Regions from separate parts of the Pseudoglutamicibacter albus genome, predicted to be linked through region 2. Evidence: predicted binding sites of a transcription regulator. Region 2 holds the regulator's gene; each other region holds the start of a gene.
What was found. The regulator LexA, encoded in region 2, represses DNA repair genes until DNA is damaged. The targets are predictions, from matches to a motif close to TCGAACANNTGTTCGA.
Positions count from the first base shown of each region.

Region 1: a site for LexA is predicted at 2,948-2,963, ahead of J2S67_RS06470 (HXXEE domain-containing protein). Genes of this name have one in related genera too.
Region 3: a site for LexA is predicted at 1,705-1,720, ahead of J2S67_RS04200 (DUF6504 family protein). Genes of this name have one in related genera too.

Region 1 covers NZ_JAVDXX010000001.1:1,479,205-1,483,797, forward strand. The annotation lists gene cmtR (Cd(II)/Pb(II)-sensing metalloregulatory transcriptional regulator CmtR) at 1-141, shown strand, start outside; gene J2S67_RS06465 (heavy metal translocating P-type ATPase) at 138-2,030, shown strand; gene J2S67_RS06470 (HXXEE domain-containing protein) at 2,381-2,869, opposite strand; gene ychF (redox-regulated ATPase YchF) at 2,998-4,077, opposite strand; gene J2S67_RS06480 (lamin tail domain-containing protein) at 4,327-4,593, shown strand, end outside.
Region 2 covers NZ_JAVDXX010000001.1:572,082-576,674, reverse strand. The annotation lists gene J2S67_RS02465 (histidinol-phosphate transaminase) at 1-1,092, opposite strand, end outside; gene J2S67_RS02460 (LysM peptidoglycan-binding domain-containing protein) at 1,172-1,582, opposite strand; gene lexA (transcriptional repressor LexA) at 1,816-2,652, shown strand; gene J2S67_RS02450 (ATP-dependent DNA helicase) at 2,725-4,593, opposite strand, start outside.
Region 3 covers NZ_JAVDXX010000001.1:958,844-963,436, reverse strand. The annotation lists gene J2S67_RS04210 (S9 family peptidase) at 1-394, opposite strand, end outside; gene zapE (AFG1/ZapE family ATPase) at 415-1,596, opposite strand; gene J2S67_RS04200 (DUF6504 family protein) at 1,812-2,132, shown strand; gene dnaE (DNA polymerase III subunit alpha) at 2,154-4,593, shown strand, end outside.

The sequences.
Region 1 (4,593 bases), 910 kb from region 2:
CGGTACGAAATCGCCGATCCGCACCTCGCGGCAGCGCTCGACGCGCTGGTGAACGCGACGTTGGCTGTCGACGAAAACGCCCCGTGCATCGACCCTGAGTGCTCGGTGCCCGGCTGCGGCGTGAAGGGAGCGGACGCATGAGCTCGGTGTGTGGATGCGAACACGAACCCGCCGCGGAGATCGAAGAGCTCGATCGGCCGTGGTGGAAGGACCCCGAGCTGCTGCTACCGATCTTCTCCGGCGTAGCCCTCTGCATAGGCCTAGCGCTGGACTGGTCCGGGCTGGAGACACCCGCGACGATACTGTTCTGGGTCGGCCTGCTGCTGGGCGCATACACGTTCGCACCTGGAGCGATCCGGAACCTTGTCACGAAGCGCAAGCTCGGCATTGGTTTGCTGATGACGATCAGCGCGGTTGGCGCGGTAATCCTCGGCTTCGTCGGAGAGGCCGCGGCACTGGCGTTCCTATACTCGATCGCCGAGGCACTGGAAGACAAGGCAATGGACCGGGCCCAGGGCGGACTGCGGGCACTGTTGAAGTTGGTACCGCAGAGCGCGACGGTGCTGCGCGACGGTACGACGGTCGAGGTCGCTGCGAAGGACCTTGAGGTTGGCGAGCTAATGGTCGTGCGCCCCGGGGAGCGGATCGCCACGGATGGCATCATTCGGTCTGGACGTTCCAGCCTTGACACCTCAGCGATCACCGGAGAATCCATTCCGGAGGAGGTCGCGCCCGGCGACGAGGTGCCCGCGGGAGCGATCAACTCCGCCGGTGTGCTGGAGGTCGAGACGACCGCAGCTGGAACGGACAACTCGCTGACCACACTCGTGGACCTGGTCGAGCAGGCGCAGGCGGAAAAGGGCGACCGCGCCCGGATCGCCGACCGGATTGCCCAACCCCTCGTGCCCGGAGTGATGATCCTCGCGGTGCTGGTCGGCGTGATCGGCTCGCTGCTCGGCGACCCCGAGACGTGGATCACCCGTGCACTGGTGGTCCTGGTCGCCGCGTCGCCGTGCGCGCTGGCAATCTCCGTGCCGCTGACGGTCGTGGCCGCGATCGGCGCGGCCAGCCAGTTCGGAGTGGTCATCAAGTCCGGCGCGGCGTTCGAGCGGCTCGGCGGCATCCGTCACCTGGCGGTGGACAAGACCGGAACCCTCACCCGCAACCAGCCCGAGGTTACCGGCGTGGTCCCGGCAGACGGATTCAATCGGGCGCAGGTGCTTGCTTTCGCGGCGGCAGTTGAGCAGCAATCAACGCACCCCCTCGCCGCGGCGATCGCGGCGGCGGGGCCCGAAGCGCCCGCCGCCCAGGACATCAGCGAGGAAGCCGGACATGGCATCGGCGGCACCGTCGAAGGTCGACGGGTGCTGGTGGGCAGCCCCCGGTGGATCGACGCCGGGCCACTAAAGGCAGACGTTGAGCGCATGGAGTCCTCGGGCCAGACCTGCGTCCTTGTCACCGTCGATGACGCCCTTGCCGGGGCGATCGGGGTCCGCGACGAGCTGCGGCCCGAGGTGCCCGAGGCCGTGCAGACCCTGCACGCCAACGATGTGGAAGTAAGCATGCTCACCGGTGACAACACTCGCACCGCCCGGGCGCTGGCTGAAATCGCCGGAATCGACGACGTGCGCGCCGAGCTTCGCCCGGAGGACAAGGCAAGCATCGTCGCCGAACTCTCATCCAAGACGCCGACGGCGATGATCGGCGACGGCATCAACGACGCGCCGGCACTGGCGGGCGCTACGGTGGGCATCGCGATGGGAGCGTCCGGCTCCGACGCCGCGATCGAGTCCGCTGACGTCGCCTTCACCGGCCACGACCTCCGGCTGATCCCGCAGGCGCTGCAGCACGCCCGCCGAGGCAGCAGGATCATCAACCAGAACATCGTGCTGTCTCTGGTCATCATCATCGTGTTGATGCCACTGGCGATCAGTGGTGTGCTGGGCCTGGCCGCCGTCGTGTTGGTACACGAAGTCGCCGAAGTCATCGTGATCTTGAACGGCCTGCGGGCTGCACGAGCGAAACGCTGAGGCTGTGACCGGCAAGTCTTATAAGGGTTAAACCACGCGCCGAGCATACACACGTTGGACCAGGCGAGTCATTCGAGTTCACCACCTGGTCCTTCTCGATGCGTGCAGGCACGGGAACTGTGGGTGAACCTAATAGTTCAACGGCCCGATACCACTTGCAGATTCTTCACACGAGGTAGCGGAATGGGCCGAGGCCGAACGAAAACCGGAGTTAGAGACAGCGCTCTTCAACCTCCTCCCCCCAATAACGCGAAACGTCATTAACGCCTCGCGTTAAACGTTGAACTTGAACTCGACCACGTCGCCGTGGATACCAACCTCGCACGACATGCCGTTTTTTGCTTTTCCGGTCAGTTCTTGACCGCGGACACCCGACGGATCAGTCGTGCTACCACCTGGCATACTAGGGCAGCGGGCAGGAGCAATGCGACGCCGTTGACCGTGTCACGGAACCGCAGCTCGCACCCGTCCCGCTGAAGTTCTCGACGCGCCATGAGTGCCCCGGGGAGCATGATCGGCACCGCCGTCGCAACACCGGCGGTGTAACCACGCTGCGCGACTGAACCGCCGAGGTGAGTCACGACGTGGGCTTCCAGCCCGGCGACGACTGCCCGATAGGTCGCCGACTTACCGGTAGAGCGCACGCCGCGGCCACACGCCGCCGCCACCAGCATTCCCATCAGCCCCACGGCGATCCACGATTGCTGCGGCGTGATTCTGAGTTGTTCTATACCAGTTCGATCCGCGAGACGATCGCAGGATGCAGGAAACGCGAACGCCTCTTCGAGGTCGTGGATTACCCACGCCGCAAAAAACGCAGTCGGCCCCTTCCAACTCACAATTCAGCCTTTCCCTCACGAATGCAACTACGATGAATCTGCTGGCAGACGCACACGCCCACCAGCATCATTTCACAGCCGACAGAGTGTTTGAGGCCATGCAACCGTGAGGTCCAACCGGAACTCGACTAAACGTTAAATCTAAATTCGACGACGTCGCCGTCCTGCATAATGTATTCCTTGCCTTCAAGACGCACACGGCCCGCGGCCTTCGCGGCCTGCATCGAGCCCGCCGCGATCAGGTCGTCGAACGAAACAACCTCGGCACGGATGAACCCGCGCTGGAAATCCGTGTGAATCACGCCGGCCGCCTCAGGCGCGGTAGCACCCTGCTTGATCGTCCACGCACGCGTCTCCTTCGGGCCCGCCGTCAAATACGACTGCAAACCAAGCGCCTCATAGCCAGCCTTCGCAAGCTGCTCCAGACCAGACTCCTCAATGCCAGCGTCAGCGAGCATCTCCGCCGCATCGTCCTCATCAAGTTCCGCAAGCTCCGCCTCAAACTGGGCGTTCAAGAACACCGAAACCGCAGGCGCAACCGACTCCGCAAGCGAAGCCTTCAGCTCCTCGTCCGCAAGCCCATCGTCATCCAGGTTGAACACGTAAATGAACGGCTTAGCGGTCAGCAACTGCAGTGGCTTCAGCTCGTCCAGATCCACCTCATCGCGGGCAGAGAACAGGGTGCGGCCATCAGAGAGGATCTTCTCGGCCTGCTCAACCGCCTCAACGTAGGCCTTGCTGACCTTCTTGTTCGTCAGCTCCTTCTGCAGCCGCGGCAACGCCTTCTCCACAGACTGCAGGTCCGCCAGGGCAAGCTCAGTGGTGATGACGTCAATGTCCGATGCCGGATCAACTTCCCCAGCGACGTGGACAACATCGGAATCCTGGAAGCCGCGGGTCACCTGGCAGATCGCGTCCGCCTCACGAATGTTCGCGAGGAACTGGTTACCGAGCCCCTCCCCCTCGGACGCACCCTTCACGATGCCAGCGATATCAACGAAAGACACGGTTGCCGGCAGGATCTTCTCCGAACCGAAAATCTCCGCAAGCTGCGGCAGGCGCGAATCCGGGAGCGGCACCACACCCACGTTCGGTTCGATCGTCGCGAACGGATAGTTCGCCGCCAAAACATCAGCACGGGTCAAAGCGTTAAACATAGTGGACTTGCCCACATTCGGGAGCCCAACGATTCCAATAGTAAGAGCCACGCCCACCATTCTACGTGGCGCCGGACAGATAGACGCCGGACGCGTACCGGCGGGTGCGGGCTGCGTTGCGGCGGACAAGCTCCGGCGGCTGCACCTCGGCGAGTGCAGGTTGCGTTCACGTTAAAACCCTGTGACCGGCGGGGATACTCGTGTTCCCTAACCATCACGGCCGATTCACTGACCTGTTGCGTTGGTTCTGTAGAGCTTGGAGTGTCCCTGACCTTGACACTCCACCCGAAAGTGAAGGACATGAAACCTTCGAGGTTCACCTCTCGCCGCAACAGCAACACCAACAAGGTCCTTGCCGCAGCGGTCTTAAGTTTCTCGCTCGCATCCGCGCCCATCCTCGCGCCGGCCACCGCATCGGCAGCAAGCAGCGCCGCACACACGCTGCGGGCTGATCAGCTCGTCCAGCCAGACGCAGATACTGCGCCGCTCACCGTGACCGAACTCGATAGCGGCAACGACAACACCACGACGCGCGACTACCCTTTCGTCGAGCTGACCAACCCCGGC
Region 2 (4,593 bases):
GTATTGGCGCATCAGGGTCAGGAACGTGGTGGTTTCCTCTTCGGTTCCTGCGGTGACGCGTAGCTTGCCTGGTAGCCCGTTGTTGCGGATGATGACTCCGCCTTCCAGGAGGTATTCGAAGACTGCGTTGGGGTCTTCGAAGTCGCCGAAGGTGACGAAGTTTGAGTCAGAAACTGTTGGTGTGAGCCCCATGCCTCTGAGCTCGGTCACGATCCGGTCGCGTTGCTCTTTGATCGCCTCGACGTTGGCTAGCAACGCGTCGGTGTGTTTGAGGGCTGCGAGTGCGGTGGCTTGGGTTACGGCGGAGAGGTGGTACGGAAGGCGTACGAGACGTAGGGCGTCTGATATTTCTGGTGCGGCCGCCAGGTAGCCGAGCCGTGCCCCGGCGAGCCCGAACGCTTTGGACATGGTTCGGGAGACGATCAACCGTTGCCGACCCTCAAGCAGGGTGAGGGCGGTCGAGTCTGGGTCGTGCGCGAATTCGGCGTAGGCCTCGTCAACGACGACGATGGTCTGGAACTCTTCGCCGGCCTCATAGACGGCGCGCACGACGTCGAGTTCGAGCCCGGTCCCGGTCGGGTTATTGGGCGAGCACAGGAACACGATGTTCGGTTTGTGTGTGCGGACTTGTTCTGCCGCGGATTCCGCGCTGAGGCTGTAGTCCTCGGCGCGGTGGCCGGCGATGTATGTGGTGTCTGTTCCAGACGCCAACAGCGGGTACATCGAATAGGTGGGTGGGAAGCTCAGCAGGGTTCGGCCTGGACCGCCGAAGGCTTGCAGGATCTGTTGCAGTACTTCGTTGGAGCCGTTAGCAGCCCACACGTTTTCTGGGGTGAGCCCGCGGCCGAGGTATTCGGCGAGTGCGGTGCGTAGCGCCGTGAATTCCCGATCTGGGTAGCGGTTGAGGCTGTGTGCGGCCTCGCGTACGGATGCGGCGATCTCATCGATCACGTCTTGTGGCAGCGGGTGAGTGTTTTCGTTAACGTTCAGCTGTACCGGAACGTCGATCTGTGGGGCGCCGTACGGGGAGAGCCCACGGAGGTTATCCCTAAGTGGAAGTTGGTTGAGCCGTTGCATAGCATCCTGAGACATGGTTCAAGTCTAGGGATCGGCTAAGTGGCGTCTCGAATTAGGGTCGCCCTATTGCGCATCCACTCACGCTGAGGTCGGGTTAGTAGCTGACCGGGACAACGAGCTTCTGCCCCGGAACGAGCGCTCCATCAAAAGAGTTGTGCTTTTGGATCAGAGCCACCGTGTCGCGGACATCGCGTTCAGGTGCATAGTGCTCAGCTAGCTCCCACAAGGTATCTCCATGCGCAACGGTGACCTCAACCAAGCGATCCCCCTGCGCGGTCACCGGCTCACCCGTGGTTGCCTGAGCAGGCTGAAGCAAGGCCGAGAGCATCAAAAACACGCCAACGACCAAAGCCATAGTCGGCAGGCCGAAGAACACAAACCGCCCCCGTGAAGTCAGACGGATACGTTGACGTGATGCGTGCTCGTGATGAGCAGTGTTAACAATGCGCTCATCAGAATTGACGGGCCGTTCAGCAGTATTCGACATGACAACGGTTTCCACCATGACCATTCCTTCCGACATCGAACAGAACATATATTCGAACATCTCTTCGATATATTTCTAGCACACATCTCCGAATCTGCTCAATAGTCTTCGTACATATCTTTGAATATGCGGCGAAGCCATATAGGCTGTAACTACCGATGTGGACTGTCATTACAGTCAAGAACAACCCCCTGACACATTGATGGCCATGGGTAGCGAACCAGGGATGGGAAACGAAGGATGGGAAACGAATGAGCACCGATACACCGTCGATGGACACCCAGCCCGCACGCCCTTCGAAACCGCTGACTTCGCGTCAACGCTCTGTGCTGAAGTGCATCGAGTCTTTCTTAGAGAATCAGGGGTATCCGCCCACGATGCGTGAGATCGGTGACGCGGTCGGGTTGAAATCGCTGTCTTCGGTGACACACCAACTGCAGCAGCTCAACAAGCTCGGTTGGATTCGCCGCGACCCCAAACTCCCCCGCGCGCTCGAGGTTCTCTATCCGTCCACCCTGGACGTGACCCAGAAGGACTCCACCACAGCTAGTGCGGCCGCACTCGGAGCAGCGACAGGCGCCGGCCTAGCGGAGGTCACACCAATGCCCGGTGCAGCCAAACTCCCAAACACCACAGACTCCGCCAGCACCGCACAATCCTCCAACGCCACCGACTCCGCCAACATCACGCAGTTCAAGGCTCGCGGCGGGGAAGACTCGGCTGAGATCCCACTCGTCGGCCGTATCGCGGCAGGTGGACCGATCCTTGCTGAACAACACGTTGAAGACGTCGTGACCCTGCCACGTCAGCTTGTAGGGCACGGCGAACTGTTCATGCTCAAAGTCTCTGGGGACTCGATGATCGACGCCGCGATCTGCGATGGCGACTGGGTTGTGGTCCGCCGCCAAAACACCGCACAGAACGGCGAGATTGTCGCAGCGCTGCTGGATGACGAAGCCACCGTGAAGACCTTCCGTCAACGCGACGGCCACACGTGGCTACTGCCTCAGAACTCGCAATACGAACCCATCCTGGGTGACCACGCACAAATCATGGGCCGCGTCGTATCCGTGCTGCGCTCCCTCTAAGCGCAGGCCCGTTCAGGCAACCCCTCTTAAGCGCAGGGCCCGTATCGCCGCGCCGTTTCCATGAGCGCCGCGCTACTTATTGGCTTCGCGCAGGCGTCCCAAAGCGCCGAGAACCGTATTCCGGTCAGTTGTGGTCCACAACGGTGGCAACGCGCTACGCAGATATGCACCGTAGCGACGGGTGGCCATCCGCGAATCCAGGATCGCGGCCACTCCCCTGTCCTCTGTGGAACGGATCAGACGGCCCACACCCTGCGCCAAACGGATCGCCGCGTGATGCGCCGAAACAGACATGAACCCATTCCCGCCGTGCTCATTCACGTCACGGGTCCTCGCAGTCATCAAAGGATCGTCAGGGCGCGGGAACGGGATCCGATCAATCACCACCAAACGACAATGCCGCCCCGGTACATCCACACCCTGCCACAGCGTCATCGTCCCGAACAGACAAGTCTGCTCATCAGCTGAGAACTCCCGCACCAGCTCCGTCATTGACGCCTCGCCCTGCACCAAAATCGGCACATCCAGACGTTCACGGCACGCAGCGGCGGCGTCCTCAGCGGCTCGGCGTGAAGAAAACAGCGCCAACGCCGCACCGCCAGAAGCCTTGATCAAGTCCACAAGCTCATCGATAGCTGCTTCAGAGACCCCGCGGCCTGGAGGCGGAAGATGCTGAGCCACATACAGCACGCCCTGCTTCTCATACTCAAACGGCGAACCAACATCAACCGAATCCCACTCAGGAGCCTCCGGCCCCATCAACCCCAAACCGCCAGCAACCGGCTCAAAAGCCTCACCCACAGCAAGTGTGGCCGAGGTCAAAACCACGGTCCGGTCCGCGAACAAGCCATCCCGCATCTGCATCGCAACAGACAACGGGGCAACCATCAAAGACGCCGGTTCAGAATCATCCGGAACCACATAGCCGCGCCCTGGCTCGAAGCTGCCGGGCCGGGCCGCCCACACAACCTCGTCGCCCTGACCAGCGTTCAACAAACGTTCAGCCAGCTCAACAACCTGAGCCACCGCGGAACGCGCGGACTGCCAGGCGCCATCCGGAGCCGCATCGCCAGCCTCGCGTTTGGAATCCGCCATCACGACCTTCGCTGATTCGAAAACCTGCATCACAGCGGCACGTTGAGCCTCGGTCAAACCGCGCGGCTGAAGACCTGTCGGGATGTTCGTGACAGACTTCTCAAAAGCCTTAGCGGCATCAGATAACGCCTTCGACGCAACCTTGAGGTGCTTCTTAGCTCCCTGCGCCGCGTGCGTGATCGCGGTGTGGGTGAGCGGGCGCGTGTACGTGTTCGTGACCCGGTCCTGCAACTCGTGGGCCTCATCCACAATCACAACATCGAAATCCGGTAAAACCGGTAGCTGCTCAAACGCAGAAAAAGCGAGCATCGCGTGGTTAGTGACCACCACATCGGACTCAGCGGCCAACGCGCGGGCACGCTCCGTGAAACATTCCTCCGCCATAGGACAATGCTGGGTACCCAGACATTCAAGCGAGGACACCGAAGCCTGCCGCCACGCCCTATCCGAAACCGAAGGGATCAGCTCATCCCGGTCCCCCGTCTCGCTCTCTTCAGCCCACTTCCGGATGCGCATAATCTCCTGACCCAAAGGCGAAGTCGGGCCGTCCTCGGCCGCATTCGGGTCTGCCAGGGACGCATCGAAAAGCGAGCCCGCGTCCTCATCCTCCGGATACCCGCCAGAGAGCTTATATTTGCACACATAGTTGTTCCGCCCCTTGAGCAGGGTGACGTCCACCGGCCGCGGAAGTTCATCTTCCAGAGCCTTCAGAAGCCGCGGAACATCGCGCCCCACAACCTGGGACTGCAACGCCAACGTTGCGGTGGCAACCACTACAGGTTTATCCGCCTCGATCGCGTGCCGGATCGCAGGAATCAAGTACGCCATCGACTTACCCGTGCCGGT
Region 3 (4,593 bases), 390 kb from region 2:
TGCTCGCCTGCGAATGCATACCCGCTTGAGCGAACAGTGTGCTCTTACTGACCTGCAAGCTACGGAACCCACCCGGACGCGAGCCAAGCAACAATGGGGAAGCAGACGCCTGCGGAAGGTGCCATATGCAACTGCCGGCCTTCGCGCCCTCAGGGTTGGACGCCATATAAAACAAGCGACCCCGCGCATCCAAGACGGGGCTTGATGCGCCCTTCTCGTGGCGGGTCAAAGTACGGGGTTGTGTTGAACCCTTCGGGAGTTCAACGATCTGGCTCTGCCAGCCGGTGCCATCGGCATCCAGCTGTTGGACGGTGGCGACGACGCGTCCGTTAGCGCTGGCTTCAAGGCCCGTGACGCGTGTTGCGTTGAGAAGTGTCTGAAGGGTTTGATTCATAGTTTCGAGGCTACCGCGCATCAAGGGCGCGTGTCAGCAACCGGTGTCAGCAGCTGCAGGCGCGAAAACATGCGTTCGGGATAGACCGGCCCGCGGGGTGCGCGGGCAAGCTCCTCCGGTGGGACCGGGGCATAGACGTGTAGCGGGATGTCCGCATCGGCTAACACATCGACCATGTGCGCGAACCGCTGTATCGCGTTGCGCGTCATACTTTCAGGCGCGGGGACCTCCCGGAGGACCCAGGTCGAATAGTCATCGGCGAGCGCGAGCAGATCTGCTGGGGAAATGCTGCCTTCGCATAAGTATTCCCAGGTTGTGTCTAGTGTGGCGTTTTCTGAGTCCGTGCTGTCTAGGCTGGTGGGGTTGACGGTCAGGGTGCGTGCAGTCCCGGGTAGCGGGATGGTTGCGCTGCTTGTTGTGGTGTTGCCTGTTGTGGTGCCGGTGGCTGGGGATGAGGCGGGGCTGTTGACGATGGTCCAGGTGCCCGCTGCGAAGCCGGTAGCTTGGTGCGGGCTTGGCTGGTGCTGGTTTGGGTGAGGCGGGATTGTGTGGTGTTGGAGCGCGCGGTAGTCCTGTGGATGCGTGAGGGTTAGGACCTCGAGGTTTTCATGGATGTGGCGTGCTGCGGGGCCGAGCGCGTCAGCGATCATGGGGTCGTCGTGACCGTTACCGGGCGCGGCGTTGGATGTTGTGAAGAGTGCGATGTCGTGCTCGGCGAGGATGCTGAGTGCGCGGCGCAGCATGACGGCGTCGGCGACATCGTGGACGTGGAATTCATCGATGAAGATCACGGTGTTGGCTGCTACGACGTCGGTGACGGCTTGCGCGAAGGCGTGCCCGTTGGTGTGCATGCTGTGGGTTAACGCGCGGAAGAACGCGGTCAAATGCATCCGCAGGGTTGCTGCGGGGGCGTTGCGGAGGATGCTGTCGATGAGCCAGGTCTTACCGCGTCCGACCTCGCCCACAAGGTAGACCCCCGAACGGTGCGAGCCCAGGATTGTGTGGGCTGCGCTTATCTGGTGTGGATCGAGTGCAACGCCACGGCTTTCAGATGCCCGGCTGGTCGCGGCGAGCGCGGCGTCGAGTGAGTCCCAGCCGAGACGTTCGTATAGAGGGCTCGGCGGGGCAGGCATGGTTTCTTGCTGAGAAGGGGTGTTGTCCGGAGAGGTCGGGGTAGCGCTATCGAGGGGTTGAAGGGGCATGGTCCCTATTGTCTCCGATGGGGCAGAACGTGTGTGTAACGCAAGCGCGCAGAGGTTAGGGCGGGTGTGCGGTTCAAACTGTCAGGGGGTATTCTTAAGGTCTTCCTATCGAACACATGTTCGAATCTCGTTGTGTGAGGTTCCGCTTCCCAGGCCCCGCACATCCAGCGTTGCGGCCGAGCCAGCTCACAGGCGGCCGGTGAGAAGTAGGAAACATGAGTATGTTCACCCAATCTGTGGAATTGCGTTGTGACGAGCAGGGCGCGCCGAGTGCCGTGCTGTGGCAAGGGCGCACATGGACGGTGTGCGCAGAGCCCGTGAAGTGGTTTGAGCGTAGGGCCTGGTGGGAGGAGGACCCTAGAGCCGTTAAAGGTTCTGGACCCGGGACTGTTGATCATTTGGTGTGGCAGTTGCAGGTGCAGTTGAATCCAAGTTCTGAGCCGCAGACAATGTATGTTTCTCAGCACTGCGCAACGGGCCGGTGGCGGCTGATCAATGTTGAACTGCCTTCGCAGCCTTTACAACGTAGCGCGTAGAGAAGGCAGTCGCTTAAGCGTATGAAGGGAAAAGTGGGTTTCCCGCATCTGCATGTTTCTACCGCGTATAGCGCCCACTACGGGGTTGACCGGCCAGAGAAGTTAGTGGAACAGGCTGCAGCTGATGGTGCTTGGGCTCTAGCGTGCACTGACCGCGACGGGCTATACGGGGCTATCAAACATGTTGCGGCGTGCATCGAGCATGGGGTCACCCCGATTCTGGGCGTAGATCTTGCTCTGCTCGAAAGCACGAGCGTTTCTGGCGCGAGCATCGCAGACGAAGAAAATATCGTAGGCGGGGCGAGCACCGCAGCTGGGGTGAACAGTGCCGGCGAGGTGAGCGTTGCAGGTCGGATTGTTGTGCTCGCCCGTGGTTCCTCGGAGGGGTATTCGGCGCTGGTTCGGCTCGTGTCGGTAGCGCATCAGCGGGGGAGAGAAGCCCACGGGATTGTGGGGGTGAGCCGGCTTGATGTGCGCCAAGCAGTACTCGGGCCCGATGGCTATGTACGCCTCAGTGTGCTCCTAGGGCCTGACTCGGATGTGGGCCATGCCGCGTATCGTCGCCGCTATGCGCACATGCGGCGCCGGCTTAAAGCATGGCAGGACACACTCCATACCGATGCGTTGTTTATAGAACTGGTGAGCCACATGTCCCGGCCCGGGCAGCGCTGTAGCCACGCGCATGCTCTACGGATGTGGAAAGCCGCCCGCGAAAGCCGTATGGAAGCGGTTGTGACGAACGCGGTGCGGTATGCGACCCCGGACGGCGCCGCCACCGCCGATGTTGTGGACGCGGTGCGCCTGATGAGCCCACTAGGTTCTGTTACCGCACCGAAAGGCACCGTTCCCGCGGTGAGCGCTGCCCGCGGTGAGAGCCCGCAAGTCAACGGGCAAGGATGGCTCAAGCCAAGCGCCCAGATGCACGAGGTGGCTGCCGAGCTGGCCTCGGCCGCGGGGCTAGGGTCCCAGGGGGCCGAGCAGTTGCTGCGCTCAACGCAACGGTGTGCGTCTCTGAGCGCGCTTGATCCGGTCAAACATATGGGCTGGGGAACCCCGGTTGTTCCTGAGGCGCACGTGATCGGGATTAGGCACAACCCGATGCTTGAATTACGGCAACGGTGCCTGGCGAGCCTCGAACGGTTATTCGCTCCAGGCGGCGAAGCTGTTCTGCATCATTCACCGGCGCGCGCTGAACGGATGCGTCAGCGTGCCCTGGACGTCCTGGAGCATGAACTGGGCATCATCGAAGAGCTCGGGTTTGCAAGCTATTTCCTCACCGTCGCCGCGGCTACCGACATCATCCACGGCATGGGGGTCAGGGCCGCCGCGCGAGGCTCAGGCGCATCGAGCCTTGTGGTGTACCTCTTAGGGATATCGCATGTGAACCCGCTTGAACATGACCTGATCTTTGAACGTTTCCTCTCACGGGAACGAGCAAGCCTGCCGGATATCGATGTGGATGTTGAATCCGCTCAACGTCACGCGGTCTATAGGGAACTGTTCAAACGCTTCGGTGAAGACCGCACCACGCTCATGTCGATGCAGAACGCCTACAGGGCAAGGGGAGCGGTCCGCGATGCAGGCTATGCGCTCGGCATGGAAAGCGACGATATCGACCGAGCAGCTAAGAGCCTGTGGCGGCTGAACGCCTCGAACGTGCGGGACGCGGTTGCGAAAATGCCGGAGCTCGCCCCGCTCGCGCACCGGCTTGAAGCTGAACGCCAAACCGGTAACAACCGGTGGGACTTACTCGTCGATCTCACAGAGCGGCTTGACCGGTTGCCTCGCCACATCTCAATGCACCCGTGCGGGGTGATCCTTTCAGACAGTTCCTTATTAGACCGGACCCCGGTCCAGCCCTCCGGTATGGGGCTGGCTATGAGCCAATTCGATAAACACGACATGGACCACATGGGGCTCATCAAACTCGATGTGCTCGGGGTCCGGATGCAGTCAGCAATCGCCTACACCCTCGAAGAAATCAAACGGATACACGGGGTAACGGATTCGGTCTATTTAGACCGGATTCCGTTCGATGATGAAGCCACTTTCCAGATGATCCGGACAACCAACACGCTGGGGGTTTTCCAAATCGAATCCCCAGGCCAGCGGGAACTCATCGGGAAGCTCGCCCCGACTGAACTCAACGACCTCATCATCGACATTTCCCTGTTCCGTCCAGGCCCGATGCAATCAGACATGGTCAAACCGTTCCTGGAACAACGTCACGGATTCCGGCACACGGAAGTCCCGCACCCGGATCTCGCCCCGATCTTGAAAGAAACCCACGGGGTTGTGGTGTTCCACGAACAAGTCCTGCGCATCATCGACCTCATGACAGGGTGCGGGCTCGCACGTGCTGACGTGTACCGGCGCTGGATCGGCAACCCTGAGCGGGAACCGGTCTTCGAAAAAACGTTCAGGCGCGATGCGCTCACGAAAGGGTATTCGGTCGACGTCA